Regions from separate parts of the Clostridium aromativorans genome, predicted to be linked through region 1. Evidence: riboswitches for the same ligand, from Rfam matches in the RefSeq annotation. Region 1 holds a riboswitch; the other holds the start of a gene.
The links. Region 1 has a riboswitch for thiamine pyrophosphate ahead of thiW (energy coupling factor transporter S component ThiW). Riboswitches for the same ligand answer to the same signal wherever they lie in the genome.

Region 1 (11,121 bases):
GGGAATCCATGGATCGTCAAGGAGGGGGATCGTCTCTTAAAAACAGAGGTTCCGGCGAAACAAAATTGGAACTTGACCGTAGAAAAATTGAAAACAGAATCAGTGGCCTGAATAGAGAGCTGGAAGTGCTTGTGTCACAACGTCAAAATCAACGAAAAAAGCGTAAAAGAAGAGATATACCTGTGATTGCTTTAGTGGGATATACTAATGCAGGTAAATCTACGGTTATGAATGCCATGATGGATTTGTTTAATCCGTCAGATGATAAACAGGTTTTTGAAAAGGATATGCTGTTTGCAACATTGCAAACTTCTGTCAGGAGAATTGATCTGCCAGATAATAAGTCCTTTTTATTGACGGATACAGTGGGATTTATCAGTAAATTGCCCCACTACTTAATAAAGGCATTTCGCTCAACACTAGAAGAAGTTTCTGAAGCCGACATGCTTATTCATGTGGTGGATTACTCAAATGCCAATTATGAGAAACAGATGTATGTCACCATTGATACATTGAGAGAACTGGGTGTGGAGGATATTCCCGTTATTTACTGCTATAACAAAATAGATTTAGTGGAAGGCAAAATTCCTGAAAGTAAGGAGGACTATGTATATATTTCCGCCAAGAAAAAATTGGGAATGGATAAATTAGTGGGGGCAATTCGTAGAAAAATTTTTGAAAGCTATATTTGCTGCAAATTTCTAATTCCTTATGATAGGGGAAATATAGTAGCTTATTTTAATGACAATGCAGGAATAAAGTCAACTAGTTATGAAAATAACGGCATACTTTTATCTGTAGAGTGTAAAAAATCTGATTATGAAAAATACAAAAATTATTTAATCTAGATTGGCATTTATGATGGATTTAACTATTAATGAAGTGAAATTAATTAGACAGTGTTTGGATGAGAAGATAGTTACTTTACAAAATCCTATTTAAGTAGTATGCTGTTGTTAAATTTAATATTATTAATTTAGTTTTGTAGGGGGACCTCCCGGTTGAGAAGGTTAAAACCTGACCCTTTAAACCTGATATAGTTAATACTATCGTAGGGAAGCAAAATATTTATGATTGATTTATATTTAGTGCTTACCTTAGTGGTAGGCATTTTTACGTAAATTTTCAAGGTGAAAATTTCACCCTCAAGAGCTAAATTATATTTTAAATATTATATAGTATAAGGGGGAAATTATTTTGAAAACAAAAAAATTGTATATGCAGCCATGCTTACGGCCATTGGGGTACTAGGTGGAAGTGCCATATATTTTCCTATAGGAGCTTCTAAATGTACGCCAGTTCAACATATAATAAATGTGATAGCGGCAGTCACTTTAGGGCCGGTTTATGCAGTATTGACAGCTTTTTGTATTTCACTTATAAGAAATTTTACTGGCACTGGAACACTTTTGGCTTTTCCAGGAAGTATGATAGGAGCTTTTTTTGCAGCTATACTTTATAAAAGAACAAATCAAAAACTTTTTGCAGTTGCAGGAGAAATTATAGGAACAGGTATTATAGGATCACTTCTTTCATTTCCCATTGCAAAATTTATACTTGGTAAAGACGTAGCTGCTTTCTTTTTTGTAGTACCTTTTTTAATAAATACAACAATAGGCAGTTTGATAGCATATTTTATATTAAAGTCCATAGAAGCAATAAAGGGTAGTGCAAATAATTTAAGACAAGACTAAATCAATGGTCCCTGCCACGCTGTGTAAAGCAACAAAATTTTAGCTAAAAAAGTAAGCATGGAAAATTTGCATTATTTTGACGGGGTAAAAGATATGATTATAAAGAAAAAAAAGGAAAAAATAACAGGTGGCATAATTGTAGCGGCAGGAAAGATATCTGAAGGTAATGATGAATGCTCATTATTGAAAATTGGATCTATTACTGCAGTAAAAAGAATTGTTTTGACCTTTCAGCAGGTTGAAATTTCACCGATTGTAGTGATAACTGGATATGAAGCCAGGGAAGTTGAGCATGATTTGGCTGATTACGGAGTTATATTTTTAGAAAACAAGAATTATGAAAATTCACAGATGTTTGATTCTGCGAAAATTGGATTGGAATTTTTGCAAGATAAATGTGATCAGGTGATATTTAACCCTGTAAGTATTCCAATGTTTACACCGGAGACCATTCAGAAGATGATGGAATGTGGTGCGGAGGTTATTTCTCCATCCTATCATGGAAAATCTGGACACCCTCTTTTGATATCTTCAAAATTGATTCCAGACATTTTAAAATATAACGGAAATATGGGAATGAGAGGAGCCATTAGGAGTATTAAAGTGAAAAAACAACTGATGGAGATAGAAGATGAAGGTATCCTTCAAGATATGGATGATATTGATCACTTAGATCAACTTCTAAAAAAGCACAATCAACACATTCTTCATCCTTTTGTTAGAATAAGTATTGAAAAGGAAACCATGTTTTTTAACTCGAGGACAAAATTACTTTTGCTGCTGATTAAAGAGATGCACTCTGTAAGAGGTGCATGCAGACATATGGCATTATCTTACAGTAAGGCGTGGAATATGTTAAATCAACTGGAACAAGAATTAGGTTATGCAGTGGTTGAAAGAAGACATGGTGGCAGCAGAGGCGGGAAAACTTTTTTAACAAAAGAAGGAGCAAAGTTCTTAGAAAAATATCAGCTTTTTGAACAAAACGTGCGTCAATATGCAAAAGATGAATTTGACAGACTATTTTAAAATCCAGAATTTTATGTAAAGCAAGTTCCTTTGACAAAGAATTTGATGAAATATACCCTCTATTTTATAATGAATGTAACAGATATGTTTACTTATTATAAATGTTAAGAGGGTTTTTTATTTTACCCTATATGAATTTAAACGTATTCACATAAGGTAAAATGAATAAGTATCTTTGTAGTTGTGAATTGAATAAAACATATAGGAGGAATTATATGGAAAAAATAAGCAGATCTATAAAGAAAAAGGATCACGATGATAAAATAAGTGGACGTGCTTTATATGTAGATGATTGTGTAATGGAAGGAATGCTTTATGGCAAACTTCTTCACTCTACTAAAGCAAAAGCACGCATTGCTGATGTTGTTGTACCTAAATTACCTGAGGGATATTATGTTGTGAATAAAAATGATGTGACAGGGGAAAACCGTGTTCATATAGTTCTTGATGATACGCCTGTATATGCTGAGAATACTGTGGAATATATCGGTGATCCAATTTTGATGGTTGTTGGTCCCGAACTTGATGAAGTTAAAAGGATTTTAAATGAAATTGTTGTAGTATATGAAGAGCAGATACCTGTTCTAGACATGCGCAAATCCAATACTGTTTTTTTTAATTATAATTATGCAAAAGGAGATATAGATAGGACATTAAAGGAAGCAGACCGTGTTTTTGTGGAAACTTTTCAAACAGGCTATCAAGAACAAGCCTATCTGGAGACTCAAGGTATGATTGCCTATCCTCATGGGGAAAGAATGACTGTACGTGGTTCCATGCAGTGCCCATATTATGTACATGGTGCAGTTACAAAGGCACTTGGATATGATGAAAAGGATGTACAGATTATTCAAGATGTTACTGGTGGGGGATTTGGAGGTAAGGAGGCATTTCCATCCATACTTGCCTGCCAGGTAGCGGTAGCAGCGAAAAAAGTTAACAGACCGGTAAAAGTTATATTTGACAGGCGTGAAGATATGGAATTTACTTCAAAGCGGCACCCTTCAATATGCACTTATAAAGTGGCTGTAAAAAATGGTAAAATTACTGGCATGGATATTGATGTATTGTTTAACAGCGGTGCATATACTACTCTGTCGCCTGTAGTTTTGCAGCGTGGTGTAATTTGTGCAAGTGGTGTATACGATATAGAAAATTTGCGTGTTGTAGGACGTGCGGTTAAGACCAATACTATACCCTGCAGTGCATTTCGAGGCTTTGGTGCTCCCCAGACTTTCTTTGCGGTAGAAATGATGATGGATCATATTGCCAGGGAAATGGGTGTTGATTCTCTGGAACTGAAAGAAAAGTATATTGTTAAACAGGGAGATTCAACGTCCACCAGCGGTAAGTATCACTTCCATGTACCTTTACCTGAAATGATTAAGCAAATTGACGAACTCACTGATTATCGTGATAAATGCAAGAAGTATAAAAATCAGAGGGGAAGATATCGTAAGGGAATTGGTATGTCTGTGTTCTATCATGGCTGCGGTTTTACGGGCAGTGGAGAACGCGATCTCATCAAAGCTGTTGTTAAAATAAGAAAAAACTCAGATGATACTGTAGAGATTTTGGCCAGCAATTCTGATATAGGCCAAGGCATAAAAACTACTTTTAGTAAAATTGTTGCAGATACACTTGGAATTTCCTATGACAGGGTTTTAATACAAAATCCAGATACGGATCGTGTACCTGATTCAGGTCCTACAGTAGCCAGCCGTTCCCTTATGGTAGTCGGAGAACTGCTTAGACGTGCAGCGGGAAAACTTAAAAAACAGTGGGAATCAGGAAAAGAACAGGTTGTAGAAGAACACTTTATAGAACCTGATTTTGTAATTCCATTCAGCCTTAAAGAATTCAAGGGAGATGCTTATCCAACTTATTCCTGGGCTGCTAATGTGGTTGAGGTTGAAGTAGATACTCTAACTGCAGCCACAAAGGTATTGGGTGCATGGGGGACTTATGACGTAGGTGTGCCCATTGATATGAATATTATAAAAGGACAGATGCAGGGAGGCTTCCTTCAAGGTATTGGATATGCTTCTATGGAACAGATAAATTGTAATGAAAAAGGAAGAATTCGTAATAACAGTTTTACTGATTATATTATTCCCACTGCAGTGGATGTGCCTAATCTGGTAACGGAGATTATCAACAATCCATACACTCATGGACCTTATGGAGCAAAAGGCGCAGGCGAACTTCCCCTTGTCGGTGTAGCTCCTGCTTATATCGAAGCTATGGAAAATGCTCTTGGTGTAAATTTAAATAAGGTACCATTTACCCAGGAAGATACTATGAAGGTTTTACAGGGGGTGCTTAAATAATGATAAAATTTATTCTCAATGGAAAAGAAGTGGCATCTACAGCGGAAGCAAATGAGCGTTTGCTGGATATACTTCGAAATGAATTCCGTCTTACAGGCGTGAAATGCGGATGTAAGGAGGGTGAATGCGGAGCCTGCTCTGTAATTCTCGATGGCAAACTTGTCAATTCCTGTATGGTGGCTATGGGAAGTATTGAAGGCAGTTCTGTCATGACTATTGAAGGTTATCGTGAAACCAAGCGTTTCGAAGTAATAAGCAGGGCCTATGCTTCTGTAAGTGCGGTGCAGTGTGGTTTTTGCATTCCTGGAATGGTACTTGCTTCTGAGTGTATCCTTTCCAAAAATCCAAATCCTACAGAAGAAGAAATCCGTGAAGGTATTTCTGGAAATCTCTGTAGATGTACCGGCTACAATGCTATAGTTAATGCAATTTCTATAGCAGCAAAGGAGGGAAAAGGGTTATGGTAAATTGTTATCAAGCGGCATCCTTGGAAGCGGCACTGAAAATCCGTGCAAAAGAGTCTGTCACGCCTTATGCTGGAGGTACTGATTTAATGGTTAAACCAAGAAAAGATGCTGAATATCTATTTTTAAATAAAGTACCTGAAATGAAAAAGATTGTAGAAGATGAAAAATATATCCGTATTGGAGCGGCATGTACTTTTACAGAAATTATTGAAAGTAAATTGACACCAGCTATTTTAAAAGAAGCAGTGTCCCAGATCGCTGCACCGGCAATTCGAAATCTGGGAACTGCTGGAGGTAATATATGTAATGGTTCCCCAAAAGCAGACAGCGCATTGGTATTTTTTGCTACGGATTCTAAGTTGAGACTTGTGAGCAGTAAAGGTGAACGTGTTATTCCAATTACTCAATTTTATCTTGGACGAAATAAGACTTCGCTGCAAGATGATGAATTGTTAGTTGAAATACTTATGGACAAAACAGGTTTTAACAATTACTATTATAAAAAAGTAGGGGCAAGAAATGCTCTTGCTATTTCAAGGGTTTCCTTTGCCGGTGTGATCAATATTGACAAGAGCATAATTAAAAGATTTATTACTGCATTTGGTGCAGTCAGTGATATTATATTAAGAAAGGATGATATTGATTCAATGTTCGTGGGAAAGACCATTGAGGAGGCAAAGTCTGTTAAGGAAGATTATCTTGCAGCATACGATAGGGCAATTGTCCCTATAAGGGGCAGGGTTTCTGCGGAATACAGAAAAGCTGTCTGCATGAATTTGCTTCGTGATTTCCTTGAGAGCGAGGGAATCTGATTTATATTAGATGACTTAAACTAAAGTGGAAATGTGCCTGGATTTGTATAGATCAAATTCAGGCACATTGTTTTATTTGAAAGTTAGCACATTATCTCAATTTAAGAATTACTTGTATAATAGGGTTCCCAGATTTCATCTTCTACTGCTTTTTTAGCATCAGATATAGGTTTTCTATTTAAGCCCTCTTTTACAGCTTCCTTTACTACAGCAATGGCTACAAGCTTGGAGGCTTCTCTAAGTTTATCAACTGGAGGAAGAATAGGAGCCCCTGGTTTTGAGAGATCCTGCAGGGATGCAATACCGTGCGCTGCGGCAGACAACATGTCATCTGTCACTATTCTTGATTTTGCAACTATTATGCCAAGTCCCAATCCAGGATAGAGAAGTGCATTATTAGCCTGACCTATGATATAAGTTACTCCTTTGTAGGTTACAGGATCTGACGGACTTCCTGTAACTACGAGTGCCCTGCCGTCACTCCATTTTATTATATCCTGTGCCGCTGCTTCACAGAGTCTTGTAGGGTTTGAAATGGGCATAATGGCAGGTCTTTCATTTATTTCAGACATAGCTTTTATTACTTCTTCTGTAAAGGCACCATGTACACCAGAGGTGCCGATGAGTACGGAGGGTTTGACTTCTCTTATTATTTCAGCCAGATTTTTTAAAGGATTTTTAAATTCATTTTTCGATCTCGTATATTTTTTTTGTCCCTCCGTAAGAGTATCCATATCGTCAGTAAGAAGTCCCTGACGATCTACAAGGTAAAATTGTTTTTTAGCTTCTTCTTCAGATAGGCCATTTCGTATCTTTTCCTGGAATATTTGATCAGTTACACCTATTCCAGCAGTTCCTGCACCAAAGATCACCACTTTATGATCTTTAACAGGTATATTTGTGGCCCTGGCTACAGCGTTTATGGCAGAATTCATCATCACACCAGTACCCTGAATGTCATCATTAAAGGTACAGATTTTTTTTCTATACTTTTCCAAAATAGTTCTGGCATTTCCGCGGCCAAAATCCTCCCAGTGAAGAAGTGCTTCAGGAAATAATTCGAGACTTATCTTTACAAATTGATCTATGAAATCGTAATATTTTTTACCTGTAACCCTTCTGTGCTTATTTCCCAGATAAAAGGGATCATTTAAAAGTTTTTCATTATTGGTTCCCATATCTATTACTACAGGAAGGACATTCCTGGGATTTACCCCTGCAGCTACAGTATAGACTGCCAATTTGCCGATAGAAATATCAACGCCCTGTACTCCCCAGTCTCCTATGCCAAGTACGCCTTCACCATCAGTTATAACTATAAGCTTTATTTCATCCAGATCTTTGAGGAATGCCTGAATGGATTTTTTTATATCTTCGGGATGATCTATCGACAAAAAAACAGCGTCCTTTGGAGTATCGTAATTTTTGGAATAATTTATGACAGCATCTCCTATAGTTGGGGTGTAAATTATAGGTAGAAATTCAGCGATATGTTTTCCAACTAGATAATAGAACAGAGTTCTATTGGTGTCATATATGTTCATGAGATAAAGATGTTTTTCAAGATCGCTCCCAAAGTTTTTTGATCTGTCGTAGGCTAATTTTTCCTGCTCTTCTATAGTTCTTACGGCATCCGGAAGGAAACCTGTCAAATCATATTTTTTTCTTTCATTTTTTGTAAAAGCAGTTCCTTTATTTGAAAATGGGTTTCTCAATAAATCCTGGCCTTTTAAATAATTCATCTGTAAACACTCCTTATTAGTTGATTTGTATTTTAATATTCAGTGTAAAGTAAAATTGAATTTGCATAGGGAATTCACCGTAAAGTCCACTCTAGCAAGAGTGTCTACTTGATCTACATCCTCTATTTTGAAATTTACCTTATATAATATTATACTAAACAGGATCAATTTTTTCAGTTTTTTGGTTTAAAAATATGAGAAATTAAATTTTAAATCAAGTTAAATCAATATTTACATTTAGCTTCATCCTGGACTGAGGGTTTTCTATTTCCATAACAGATTTTTTAACTTCGTATTTGTCAGTTACAGACAGTTTTATATGGAGTTTAAAATTGTTTGATTTATGAAGCTGTTTCATAAAATCATGAAATTCATCAGAGCTCTTTTCAAAACTAAAATTTTTGTAGAAATTATCATTTTTCTCCTTAGCTTGATTGTTTATGATATTAAATAATAGTTTTTTCACATCTTCAGAAATTTTATTCGAAATTAGAGAAACAGTATAGCCACTTTCTTGGTTTTTTTCAATTTTAATGTTATTTAACACATCAAATAGAAATTTAAATTTATTTACTCTATTTTCATGATTTAATTTAGTACTGTTATGAAAATAAAGATCATCGTGATAATGAATATGGAATCCGTTATTGTTGTTCATCTCAAATAGCTTAGTATTTCCCTTTACGCCTGTCATGTTGAAACTGCCTTTAATATTTTCCTTTTGTTTGATTACACCTATTAAATCATAGATAAATTTTATTTTATTCATTTATTTCCCCCTAAATTTTATTTACAATGTGATTTTGATGTCTGAACTTAAAAGTATATTGAAGAAATTTTAGAATTAGGATTTTTTTACTGGATGTTATATAATTATTTATAAAAGAAAAATTATATGAGTGTATAAGGGAGCGATCTTCAGTGAAAAAAATACTGGTAGTTGTGGATTATCAAAAAGATTTTGTAGATGGAAGTCTGGGGTTTGAAAAAGCAGTTGCACTGGAAAGTAGAATTGAAAAAAAGATTAAGCAATATAGGGGAAGCGGTTACGAAGTGGCGTTCACTTTTGATACCCATGGAGATAATTATCTAAATACTCAGGAGGGAAAGAATCTGCCTGTTCCACACTGTATCGTGGATACAGAAGGATGGAATTTATACGGAAAAGTTGCCACTTTATATGATGAAAATACCAGGTGTTTTGAAAAACCTACTTTTGGCTCAATGGAGCTTGCGAAATATCTTAGTGGTAACGGATATGACAGTGTAGAGTTAGTTGGTGTTGTGTCCAATATCTGTGTTATATCCAATGCTGTTTTAGCTAAAGCGGCGCTGCCAGAGGCTGAAATCATAGTTGATGCATCCTGTACTGCCAGTAATGATGACAGCTTAAATGAAAAAGCTTTTGATGTTATGGAGGGAATGCAGATAAAGGTTATAAATAGATGAGAAATTAGAATCTTTTAGTTAATTTGATAATATTAAGTTTAATAATGTATAATAAAATAGCAAATATAGTAATGTTTTATTATTTTTAGCTAAAATAAGGTTGTTTTACGTCAGATAATATTATGATGAAGATACGTAAAATAATTTAGGAGAAAGAAATGGAAGTTAAATCAGCATATAGAGTTTTAAAAATTTTTGAGTTATTGTCAAAAAATAAAAGTGGATTGACTATAGCAGATATAAGCAAAAAATTACATATTCCACAAAGCAGTACTTCTAATTTGATTAGAACATTGTATAGTTCAGGATATGTAGCACGAGATGAAGCTAAGAAATATGTTCTTGGAGTAAGATTAATCCAGCTGGGATCAGTAGCTATGGAATCTTTTGATATAGGTGCTGTGGCGAAACCAATACTACAGAAATTAACACAAAAAGTTCAAGAAACAGCTTTTTTAGCTATTCGTGCTCAATATGAAGTTGTTTATATATTGAAGATTGATTCAAATCGATCTGCTAATACAACTGCACAACCTGGATATCATAGACCTTTATATAATACTGGATTGGGAAAAGCATTTTTATCAGCTATGACAAGAGAGGAACAAGAAAAAATATTTTCAAATATTGAATTAAAACCAGTTACTAAACATACAATTACGGATAAAAATGTACTTATTAGACAGTTAGAACAATTTAAACGCCAGGGCTATGCTATTGATGATGAGGAGAGTGAATATGGGCTATATTGTATTGGCACAACAATTTCTACTGTGGACAAAAATATAGAAGCTGCTATTAGCATATCTGGATCAAAGACTAGAATAATTTCCAACAAGGAGGCTATTATAGAAGATATGTTTGATGCAGCAAATGAAATTTCTAGAAAACTTGGAGGAAAGTAGGAATACATATTTTATAGAAGCTGGGAAAATTTTGCATTGCACCTAAAGGGTGCTTTTTTTTTACAATCTTTTGAAAGTCAAAAAGTAGATAAACGTTGACAAAAAGGAAAACGGAGAAGATTTTGTAGCTAATAGGTATAATATTTCTTCTATTAATAATATGAGAGGTGAAGAGATAGAAACATTTGGTATGTTGTCAATGGTTAAGGAAGATTGGAAGGAAGATGGGGTATCAGTGTTTTTACCAGGATCTCATACCCATATAGTATATATTAAGCATGGCTCTATTAAAGATATTTTGTCTACGTTTTCAGGGGAACTTTTTTATGCAGTTTCAACGAGTACGATTTTAGCAACCTCAATAGACAGTAAAACAGACAAGATTGATGAGGAAATGTTGTTAATGGGTTTTCAAGCGTTAAAGGAATATGGAATAAATAGGGCACTTTATTTAGTAAATACTATGAAAATATTTAGTAAATTAGATAAAGTTGAAAAAACTTCGTTTTTAGAAGGTGTAATAATGGGTGGAGTTATATTAGCATTTGAGAAAATATTAGAAGATAAATGGATGGATATAAAAGGTATAGCTATTGTTGGAAATAACAAAATAGCTAATATTTATAGAATTCTTATGAAAAAGTTAAATAGATATATACCTGTTAACACTTTTCAACAACCGGAAAAAGAAAG
Region 2 (11,121 bases), on a different contig from region 1:
ATTTCTTTGCATTCTCAGAAAAATTAACTGCATTTTCTTCTAGTGACTTTATAAACAAATAAAATGCGCCATCTGGTCTAACACATTGATAATCCATTTTACTAAGTCCATCATATAACAATTTTCTGCTTTAAGCTGACAATTAAATCTGCTGTTCATATAATCAGCTATACCTTTCCTCACTTCAAAATCTCCCTGTGCAGAAGTATAACCATGAATTTCATCTGACCTTTTTGTTTCCAACAAATTTATTATAGCTTCTCTTACACATTTCGGTGCTGGAACAGTTGGATTTCCAATACTGAAGTCAAACACATTTTCTTTCCCAACAATTGCAGCCTGCTGCTTTCCATACTCAAATAGCTCTCTGATTACAGAGCGTTTTGCTCCTAATTCATACATCTCTTTTGATACCATTATCATATCACTCCTTTTAAACGGCCTAATAGCCAGCGGCCTGCAAAATTTCACAAGCGTTAATTGACCAAATTTTTAATCCAAATCATATTCTCTGGCATCTTCTTCACCTTTTAGCACTCTAAGTGTAAGTGTACCCAATGCCAAAGCTTCCATTTCATTCTCACCAGGCATAATTTCTACCGGTGCAATAAATTCCACTCTTTTTTTTATCCAGGTAGTCAGCATATTTGAATATGCTATACCACCTGTAATAATAATGACATCTACATTTCCCTCTACCACTGTTGCAAGCTCACCTATTCTCTTGGCAACTTGATAAGCCATAGCCTCATACACCAATTTTGCCTTTTGATCTCCACTGTCAATCATTTTTTCAACTTTTCTAGCGTCATTTGTATTAAGATAATCCTTTAATCCACCATTCCCCCTAAGCTTTTTATGCATGGTTTTTTTATTAAACTTTCCAGAATAGCAAAGGTCTATAAGCGCCTTGCAGGGAACTTTCCCAGCTCTTTCAGGGGAAAATGGTCCATCATCATCAGGCATTACATCAACCATTCGCCCTCTTTCATGAACACTTAACGATATTCCGCCGCCTAAATGGGCAACAATAAAATTCATGTCTCTGTATTTTTTTCCATACTTTTTTGCAGTTTTCATTGCCATTGCTCTTGAGTTTAACGCATGACTAGTACTTTCCCTTGGTATATCCGACATACCTGATATACGGGCTATGTCTCTCAACTCATCCACCCTGACTGAGTCATATATATAGGCCGATACTCCAATGGAATTTGCTATCTCATAAGCAATTAGTGCTCCTAAATTTGAAGCATGCTCCACTACTGGTTTATTTTTTAACCTATCCAGTATTGCTTTATTGACTATATAAGCTCCCGACTTTACTTTTGGAAGCATTCCTCCTCTTCCCACAACTGCATCTAATTCATGAACTTCATATTCTCTTTCTTTTAAAAACGAAAGAACGACTTCTTTTCTCATATCAAATTGATCTGCAACTTTATTATACTTTTCAATTTCCTCAACTGGGTGTTCCAGTGTTTCACATAATACTTCTTTTTCATCTTCATATAAAGCTATTTTTGTAGAAGTAGAACCAGGGTTAATTGCCAATATTTTATAACTCATTTTTTATCTAGTTACGAATATCATGATAAGACGTAACTATACTCCTTTCTTGGTAGGTATAATTAAAATTGATCTGCTAATTTCATCCCTGTATCAATAAATTTACTATTTAAGGGCTGCCGCAGACAATACCAGAGATAGGTACTTTTCTTCAGCAGAGGAGCCTCTTGATGTTAAAACAATGGGAACTTTGGCCCCCACAATAAATCCTGCCATTTTTGCACCTGCAGAACATAGTAGAGATTTTCCCAATATATTTCCTGCTGTGATATTAGGAGAGATTAAAATATCTGCATCTCCTGCCACAGGGCTATTGTAACCTTTTAATTCAGCTGATTTCTTGCTCACAGCTAAGTCATAAGAAATAGGCCCTTCTACAATGCAATTTTTGATTTTTCCGTTTTTATTCATTTCCTTTAACAGACCTGCATCAACAGATTCGGGCATTTTAGGATTGACCTTTTCAACAGCGGCTAAAACGGCAACCTTGGGATTTTCATATCCCATAGTAATAAGTGTGTTAACAGCATTTTCAATAATTTGCCTTTTCTCATCCAAATTTGGGTACATCATCATTCCACCATCTGTAGTTACCATTAACTTGTGATAGCTAGGCACTTCATTAAAAACAAAATGAGACATGACATTTCCTGTTTCAAGTCCTTTTTCTTTATTTACTACCGCTCTTAAAATATCCGCAGTCTGGATTTTTCCCTTCATAATAAAATCTGCTTTATTCTGATGTATAAATTCTACAGCCTTCTCTGCTGCAGCATTGTCATTTTCCACATCAATAATCGCACTATTATCTAACTTCTCTTTTAAATTGTCTAAAACTTTCTTTATTTTCACCTTATCACCTATTAATATAGGTTCTACAATATTATTTCTTTTTGCTTTAAATACAACCCTTAAGGTGTGTTCATCCTGTGCAGCAACTACTGCTGCCCTTCTTTTTTCTTGGAAACCCTGAACATTTTTGATCAGTTCTGTAAAATTCTTAAATATCATGTTTTTCCTCCTCCAACTCTTGTACAAAACATTCCTGACATACTATTTTACGATAATTACAATGAGCAAATATTATGCCAGCGTTCAAGCTTGTTACTAATTGGTATTTTAACCTTAAAAAAATTACAAAAAACTGATAAAAGGGTTAATAGGTACTTATTATTTAACCCTATTAACCCTTTATATATTAGATACTCCTCTTTCCCATCATTTATCATTTTCCAGAACATTCACATAAAAATCCTCAGCATTTACATCTTTTTTTAAAAGTCCCTGTTTTTTAAGCCAGTTTATATTGTTCTGCCATACGCCTTTATCCTGACTCAGAAAAGGCTCATTTTTTGATTCCATCTTAGGCAAAAGTATACTCAAACTTTTCTTTTCAACAGCTTCCTTAAGAGGAAAACTGCCTTTTTGTTGATTGTCCATGAGTATTTTCAGGGCCTCATCCGGATTATTTTTGGTATACTCAAATCCCTTCTGGGCGGCCTTCATAAATTTTTTAATGGTTTCAGGCTTTTCCTTTAGAGTTTTATCGCTGGTTACAAGTACTTCTTCATAATAATTTGGGACTCCATATTTGGAAGGATCAAAATAATTTACAGGATGATTTTCATTTTCCATCATGAGAACTTCATGATTTATAAGTCCACCTGTAGTGGCATCTACTTTTTTAGTTACCATGGATGACAGAAGATCAAATCCTACATCCACCATCTTAACAGTATCCGGATTTCCACCATCTTTTTTAACCATGGTCTTTACGTACTCGGTATTCAGCGGATTCCCTGAATAGCCCACGGTTTTTCCCTGAAGATCCTTAGGTGAATTTATATTATTTGACTTCAGTGCTATTATAACATTCAAAGGTGTATGTACTACCGCTCCAACAGATTTTACAGGTACTCCCTGGTTAGCTCTTGCAATTACAAGATCCGGCTGATAGTAAATCCCAAGTGTCGCCTTTCCTGCTGCTGGAAGAGTGAGTGGATCTGTAGGATCCGACGGAAATTTTATATTCACTTTAAGTCCTTCCTCTTTAAAATACCCTTTCTCAATAGCTGCATATATAAAACTGTGTATGGCGTTTGGATACCAGTCAAGCACCAAATCCACGTTTTCAAGCTGTCCATTGCCATTTTGTGATGATTTACTGCCGCACCCTGCTAAACCCACCAACATTAAGACTGACATTATAAAAGCTAAGATCTTTATTTTCCTCAAATTTCATTCCTCCCCTTTACTATTTTATTTTCGAGTATGCTTATAATTTTAACCATAATCAATGCGACTACAGACAATATTACAATAGGTGCAAAAACCCCAGCACCGTCCAGCTGTGTCATCATTCTCTTACTAAAATATCCAAGTCCTGCCTGGGCTCCCAGCCACTCACTTATGGCTGCACCTACCACACTCAATGGTACTGCTATCTTAAGGGCGGAAAAGAAGTAAGGAAGTGATGCTGGAAACTTCAATTTTATAAATATATCTCCTTTGCTGGCACCATAGGTAAACAGAAGTTCCTCCATATCCCTCCTAGTGGAACGAAGTCCGTCATATACATTTATGGTTATTGGGAAAAAAGTTATGAGTATGGTTACCAGCACTTTGCTCCATATGCCATATCCAAACCACAGCACAAATATAGGAGCAAGTGCAGTTATGGGCACTGTCTGCGTTACAATTACAATAGGATAAAGAGCTCTCTGTACTCTTTCACTTATATTCATAGCCGCAGCAAGAAGAACCCCAAATACTATGGATATTCCAAGCCCTTCAAAAGTCACAGCAAGGGTAGCCGGCAAATGTACCAAAAATAAGATGTCCTTCAGCTCCCATATTTTTTTCACAATTGCTGTAGGAGATGGGAGGATGTACATAGCATCTATATATCTGGCAATTGCTTCCCAGACTGCAAAAAACAACAGGCATATTATTATGGAGGATCTGTATTTTTTCACAACCTTATCCCCCTTTTAAGTTCTTCTATAAGCTGTGCCTTTATCCTCAAAATATCAGGATTGTCAAGCATATCTCTTGTTCTGGGATAGTTTAAATCAACCTTTATTTCCTTAAATTTTCTTATAGGACTTCCATCTGTTACAAATATTCTTGTAGACAAAAAAAGTGCTTCCTCCACATCATGAGTTATAAACAATACAGTCTTGTTTAATTTGGACCACTTATCCAAAAGCCATTCCTGCATAGAGAGTCTTGTTATTGCATCCAGTGCACTAAAGGGCTCATCCAAAAGGAGCAGTTCTGAGCCTGTAAGAAGAGTTCTTGTAAAGGCTACCCTCTGGCGCATACCTCCGGACAAATCCCTGGGATATTTATCTTTATATTTTTCCAGGCCGAAACTTTGCAGCATTTCTTCTGCCTCGTTCCTGACCCTTTTCATATCTCCACCTTTGATCTCAAGGGGCAGTGAAGAATTTTGAAGTATGGTTCTCCAGGGTATTAAAAGATCATTCTGAGGCATATATCCTATGTAGCCCTTTCCCAAAACGTTTATATTTCTGCCCTCTAAAAATATATCTCCTTCAAAAGGTCTCTCCAATTTGCAGATAAGCCTGAACACAGTGCTTTTTCCGCATCCGCTGGGACCCACTATACTTATGAACTCCCCTTTATCTACTCTGAAACTCAAACTTTTTATTATAAAATCCGGGTCTTCATCATATTTAAAGCTTATATTTTTAAATTCCAGCACAATTACATCCTCCTGTCATAGCCATATCCCAAAACATACTTTCATATTTACTGGTATTTATAAAAATTTCTTTCAATCTCTCAAATTTCTTTTCCGATATATCTGCAGTCAACTGATCAAACAGTTCAATCAGCCACCTCGTTTCCCTTTCGTAATCTTCTGAAGAGTACCCCCTTATCCACTGTCCATAAAATTTATCTTCCACGGCTCCCTCTATTTTACTCAGTCTTTTACCAATCAAAAGATAACTCCACATACAGGCTAGAAGGGAAGCTGTTAAATCCATCAGATCTCCCATCTGCGACACTGACAGCATGTAATTTGTATAGGAAATATTTTCAATGGCAGCTTCGGTATTCTCTATATTCTCTTTTCTTATGCCCAATCTTTTCATATAATTTCTATGTATATTCATCTCTCCATTCAATATATTGTCCACCATCTTCGAGAAACCCCGCATGATACTCTCATCTTGGGCTTTAACTATTCCAAGTGCATATACTTTTACATAATCCAGAAGATATATATAATCCTGAATCATGTAAAATTTGAATTTCTCCACATTCAAACTTCCATCTGCTATTCCCCTTATAAAAGGATGCTCGTAATAAGAATCCCATATAACCTTTACACTATCATATAATTTTATAGATGTTCTCATACAATCCCGCCTTTTCAATTCACAATGCACAATTATTCTCATAAAAAAGGTACAAACTTTTAAAAAAATGTTTGTACCTTTATCGACTAAATTATATTGCAACCTCTTCCTACGCTGGCATTGACCAGATCAGGTACAACTAGGGTCTAAGGATTCAATCCTCACTCTCAGCCGGTAACACCAGCACCCCTGGGATATATAAAACTATTTAATTTTATATATTGCACAGACACCAATTATATTACTACAATAATTGAAATTAATCAATATTTCCGTCGTATTTACTCTAGCGAATAAATTACATTACCTAGTTCTCTGGCTTCTTCTTTATCATGAGTCACCATTATAACTGTTCTTTTATTTTCCCTGTAAAGCAATAAAAACTTCTCTATTATGTCACCCTTTAACCTATTATCCAGGCCCTTAAAAGGTTCATCCATCAGGAGCAGATCACTTCTATAGGCAAAAGCTCTGGCAAGTGCAACTCTTCTCTTCATACCTCCACTTAATTCCCCGGGAAATTTATCTCTGCAATCTGACAGTTCCACCATATTTAAAAATTTATTTACAGTCGATTCTATTTCATCTCTATTCATTACAGATTTTAGTACAAAAGCCACATTTTCATATACTGTCAAATGGGAGATAAGCCTATCTTCCTGAAAAACATAAGACAATCTATCGCTTTTCAAATATACCTGTCCATCATAATCTTTTTCAATTCCACTTATAATATTTAAAAGAGTGGTTTTCCCACAGCCCGAGGGTCCAAATATAACTGTAATTTTGTCCTTTAAAAAGCTAAGATTTAAGTTTATAAACACAGGAAGTTTCCCATAGGATTTGTTCAAATTTTTAATTATAACTTCATATTTACCATCATCTTTCATATAAACGTCCTCTTTGATAAATAATACTTAAATATCTTTTCGAAAGCAAAACTCAGTATTACAACTACAATAGTCCAGGCAAACAGTTCAGGGGTCTCAAGTGTGTTCTTCGAATTCAAAAGATTCAATCCTATGGAGTAATTAGGTGTACTCAATACCTCTGATGCCACCGAAACTTTCCATCCAATTCCAAGACACATGAGTATACCTGATACAACATAATTTTTTATACTTGGAAGATATATATCTTTTAATAAGTATTTTTTCTTAACCCTATACACACTCGCCATTTGAATTAAATTTTTGTCCACCGACTTTATTCCCTGAATTACATTCGTATATACTATTGGAAAACATATTAAAATAGCTGTAAAAATAACTACATAGGATGAAGTAAACCAAATTAAAGCTATAATAATTATAGACATAACGGGAGTCGCTTTCATGGTAATTATAATGGGATCCAGAATTTCCTCTATAAATTTATTCAAACCTGCGGCTACTCCCAGCACAATGCCTACAATTATGGATATTAGGATTCCTGAAATCACCCTTATTATGCTATTAAAAACACTTTTCCAGAAATAAATTCCCTTCGCCAGAATAAAAAGTGTTTTTATAACTTCAAAAGGTGATGGCAAAATAAGGGGATTATTTATAAAAAGAGAGCAGAGCTCCCATATAAACAGCCAAAACAATAGTATGCATGATCTTCTAATTGTCCTTGTCTCCAATGTAATAGAAATTTTCATCTGGTACCTTTCCTCCAACAGATTTTGGATCACTGTCATATAAAACTTCATAAAACTTCTGAAGAATTTGTTTTCCATCTTTGGCATTTATAAATACTATATTGCTGCCTGGGATAGCCATTTCAGCCACTTTAGTTTTTGGTATTATGCCATATTTTTCAATAAGCTTTCCTGCCTCTTGCTTATTGGAATTTACAAAATTCACAGATTCCTTATATTTATTTAAAAAATTATCTAGATCTTTTCCCCTTTTATCTATAAAAGATTTTCTAAAGACAACAGTACCCATAGCCAGCTTACTCTGTCCATTGGAGGCCTTATCCCATTCCTTAGTAAGATTTATGGGGACTTGCAAACTACTGTCTTTCATCTTTGTAGTAGTTACAAAAGGCTCCGGAAGTACTGCCAAATTTACTTTTTTAGATGCCACTGCTGCCGCCAGATCGCTGTGATTCATCTTATAGTCAACAATTACGTCCTTCCCTGGTTCCAGACCGTTTTTTCTCAATATGTAGTTCAATATGAATTCAGGAGTAGCACCTTTATCACTTGAATAAATGGTTTTCCCTCTTAAATCCTCTATGCTCTTTACTGTACTGCCATTTTCAACAATATATAAGACACCTAAAGTATTTATTCCAACTAGTCTCACTGCACCTTTAGTTTTATTATATAAAATAGAAGCCAAGTTAGAAGGGACTGCTGCCCCGTCTATCTCTCCATTTATAAGTTTTGATGTTATCTGATCCGGTGAATCATATAAGGTTATGCTGTAATCCTGCTTATCTTCCATAAGTTTTGCCATTCCCATCCCGGTAGGGCCCTTCAAAGCCGCAATTTTAATTGCCTGTTTTTTAGGCTCAGATGAAGTACTGTCGGATCCATTGGAACAACCTGCTGCAAATAAAGTTGATACTATAAGTACTAATGCCATAATAAATACACTTATTTTCTTTTTCATAAAAATCCCCCTTAAACAATATAATTTTGTAAACATAGTTACTATTCTTTACTTTATTATAACATTATTTTTAAATTCCAATTACAGTGAAGTGCTAAAATTAAAAATAGAGAATTAAATAACCAGTAAAGGAAAAATTTGTTGTTGACATAATAATATTATTATATTACAATATGTTTATTAGCAATTCATGGCAGTAAATAGTGATAATATCGTGATGATTTGAAAAACTCTTAATTTCATAGCTGTAAATTCATATCTTAAACTGGTCTTTCTACTATATACAGAAGACTCAGCAATAGTTATAAATGCTACCTGAAGATACTATTCATGAATATTATATGCTTTCCATTAATATATACAATTATATGTGATAATTTAAATTTACTTGATAGATAACATTCTTTATAAAATAAGAGTGTTTATTCAATATAAGAAATTTAATTAACATAAGGGAGGAATCAACATGAAAGCATTACTTTTAGCTGGGGGTAAAGGTACCAGACTAAGACCTCTAACAAACAAGTTGCCAAAACCCATGGTTCCAATTATGGGAAAACCGCTTATAGAAAGGGTGATAACAAAGTTAAAGGAAGCTGGAGTAACTGAAGTAGTCCTGAGTACGTGCTACAAATCAAATTACATTAAAAATTATTTGGATAATGGTTCAAAATTAGGAATAAAAATAGATTATGTATCTGAGGATATTCCCCTGGGCACAGGCGGTGCCATAAAAAATTCCGAAAAATTTTTTGACGATACTTTTATAGTTTTAAATTCTGATATAGTAAATAACATATCCTACAGAGAGCTTGTACGATATCATAAAAAAAAGAAAGCCTCAGTTTCCATAGCTATGACAAAGGTTAAAGATCCTTCTCAATATGGAGTAATAGAATTTGATAAAAATAATTATATAAATGCTTTTAAAGAAAAACCTAAAGAAGGGGAAACAGATTCAAAATGGATAAATGCTGGAGTCTATGTATTTGAACCAGATGTCTTTAAAGAAATTCCAAAAAACAAAGTGGTTTCTGTAGAAAAGGACGTTTATCCTCTATTACTTAAAAAACATTACAAAATGGCTGCTTATAAATACAACGACTATTGGATTGACATTGGAACTTTGAAGAAATATATACAGGCACATATAGATATACTTCACAGCAGCTGTGAAAAATTTATAAAAAACAATAATATTTCAGATATAAAGAACATAATCTTTAAAAGTAAAAATGTAAAAATACATCCAAATGCAAAAATAATAGGACCGGTGTTTATTGGCAATAATTCTATTATAGACTCCAATGCCCAAATAGGCCCTTACACCGTTATAGGAAACAATTGTCTAATAGACCAAATGAGCACCATAAGTAGAAGTATACTTTGGGATAGAATAAAAATAAACGAGAATGTAAATATAACAAATTCTGTAATAGGCTCAGATTGCATTATAGACAAATATTGTAACCTTCTCAATACAGCCTATGTTTCAAAGGATTATGATAATAATCTGCTTGCTATATAAGAAAACTAAAGAGGTGATACCATTGGATAAAAACATAATTTTTTTAAGTACTTATCCACCCAGGGCATGTGGAATAGCTACTTTTACTGCTGATTTAATTAAAAATCTGGGAGATGCATTTCCCTCTAACAATTATAAAATAGCTGCTGTCAATGACGAAAATTATAAATATGGGAATGACATATGGTTTACTGTAAATCAATTTGATAGAAAAACCTATATACATCTTGCAAATTTGATAAATAATTCCGATACGAATCTAGTTGTAATAGAACACGAGTATGGAATATACGGTGGAGACTGCGGGGAGTATTTACTGGATTTTATTAGGGGCTTAAAAATTCCTTTCATAACAACTTTTCACACCATACTGTCAAATCCAAATGAAAAGCAGAGGGAAATACTTAAAATACTGGGCGGTAAAAGCAAAAAAATTATTACCATGGGAGAAAATTCCATAAAAATTTTAAATCAAGTATATGATATACCGGAAAATAAAATCATAGTAATACCCCATGGAGTACCGGATATTACTGTAGAAAATAAAGATGTTTTAAAGAGGAGTTTGGGGTATGATGGCAGAAATATCATAAGTACTTTTGGGCTCTTAAGCTCCGGAAAAGGTATAGAATACGGCATAGAAGCTATAAATCAAGTGGTTAAAACCCATCCTGAAGTGCTTTATCTAATACTTGGTCAGACTCATCCTTGTGTAAAAAAAGTTGAGGGAGAAGCTTATAGAAACAAGCTGCAGAATTTAGTTTCAAAATTTCATATAGAGAACAACGTAAAATTTGTTAACAAATATCTTACCAAGAGAGAAATAGTACAGTATTTAACTTTATCAGACATATATATGACACCATATTTGGCAAGTGAGCAGGCCGTAAGTGGTACACTGGCCTATGCTGCTGGATATGGAAAAGTAATAGTATCCACTCCCTATAGATATGCAGAGGAAATGTTAAATGACAATAGGGGAATACTTGCAAAATTCAAGAATTCAACTTCCCTAGCCCAGGCTATAACATAT

Region 2: it holds a riboswitch for thiamine pyrophosphate, as region 1 does, so the genes downstream of both, tenA (thiaminase II) here and thiW (energy coupling factor transporter S component ThiW) in region 1, are expected to answer to the same signal.

The regions. Positions count from the first base shown of each region.
Region 1 is NZ_JAJJPB010000001.1:157,341-168,461, reverse strand. It holds gene hflX (GTPase HflX) at 1-848, shown strand, start outside; TPP riboswitch at 977-1,076, shown strand; gene thiW (energy coupling factor transporter S component ThiW) at 1,212-1,694, shown strand; gene LN736_RS00775 (NTP transferase domain-containing protein) at 1,788-2,723, shown strand; gene LN736_RS00770 (xanthine dehydrogenase family protein molybdopterin-binding subunit) at 2,939-5,053, shown strand; gene LN736_RS00765 ((2Fe-2S)-binding protein) at 5,053-5,520, shown strand; gene LN736_RS00760 (FAD binding domain-containing protein) at 5,514-6,332, shown strand; gene LN736_RS00755 (NAD-dependent malic enzyme) at 6,434-8,113, opposite strand; gene LN736_RS00750 (hypothetical protein) at 8,289-8,843, opposite strand; gene LN736_RS00745 (cysteine hydrolase family protein) at 8,996-9,523, shown strand; gene LN736_RS00740 (IclR family transcriptional regulator) at 9,682-10,428, shown strand; gene LN736_RS00735 (2-dehydro-3-deoxygalactonokinase) at 10,589-11,121, shown strand, end outside.
Region 2 is NZ_JAJJPB010000026.1:29,860-40,980, reverse strand. It holds gene LN736_RS19250 (aminotransferase class I/II-fold pyridoxal phosphate-dependent enzyme) at 1-97, opposite strand, end outside; gene LN736_RS15525 (aminotransferase class I/II-fold pyridoxal phosphate-dependent enzyme) at 49-417, opposite strand; gene buk (butyrate kinase) at 493-1,569, opposite strand; gene LN736_RS15515 (bifunctional enoyl-CoA hydratase/phosphate acetyltransferase) at 1,675-2,580, opposite strand; gene LN736_RS15510 (ABC transporter substrate-binding protein) at 2,788-3,804, opposite strand; gene LN736_RS15505 (ABC transporter permease) at 3,801-4,544, opposite strand; gene LN736_RS15500 (ABC transporter ATP-binding protein) at 4,541-5,296, opposite strand; gene tenA (thiaminase II) at 5,283-5,957, opposite strand; TPP riboswitch at 6,047-6,158, opposite strand; gene LN736_RS15490 (ABC transporter ATP-binding protein) at 6,239-6,847, opposite strand; gene LN736_RS15485 (ABC transporter permease) at 6,844-7,599, opposite strand; gene LN736_RS15480 (ABC transporter substrate-binding protein) at 7,562-8,560, opposite strand; gene LN736_RS15475 (sugar phosphate nucleotidyltransferase) at 9,027-10,088, shown strand; gene LN736_RS15470 (glycosyltransferase family 4 protein) at 10,111-11,121, shown strand, end outside.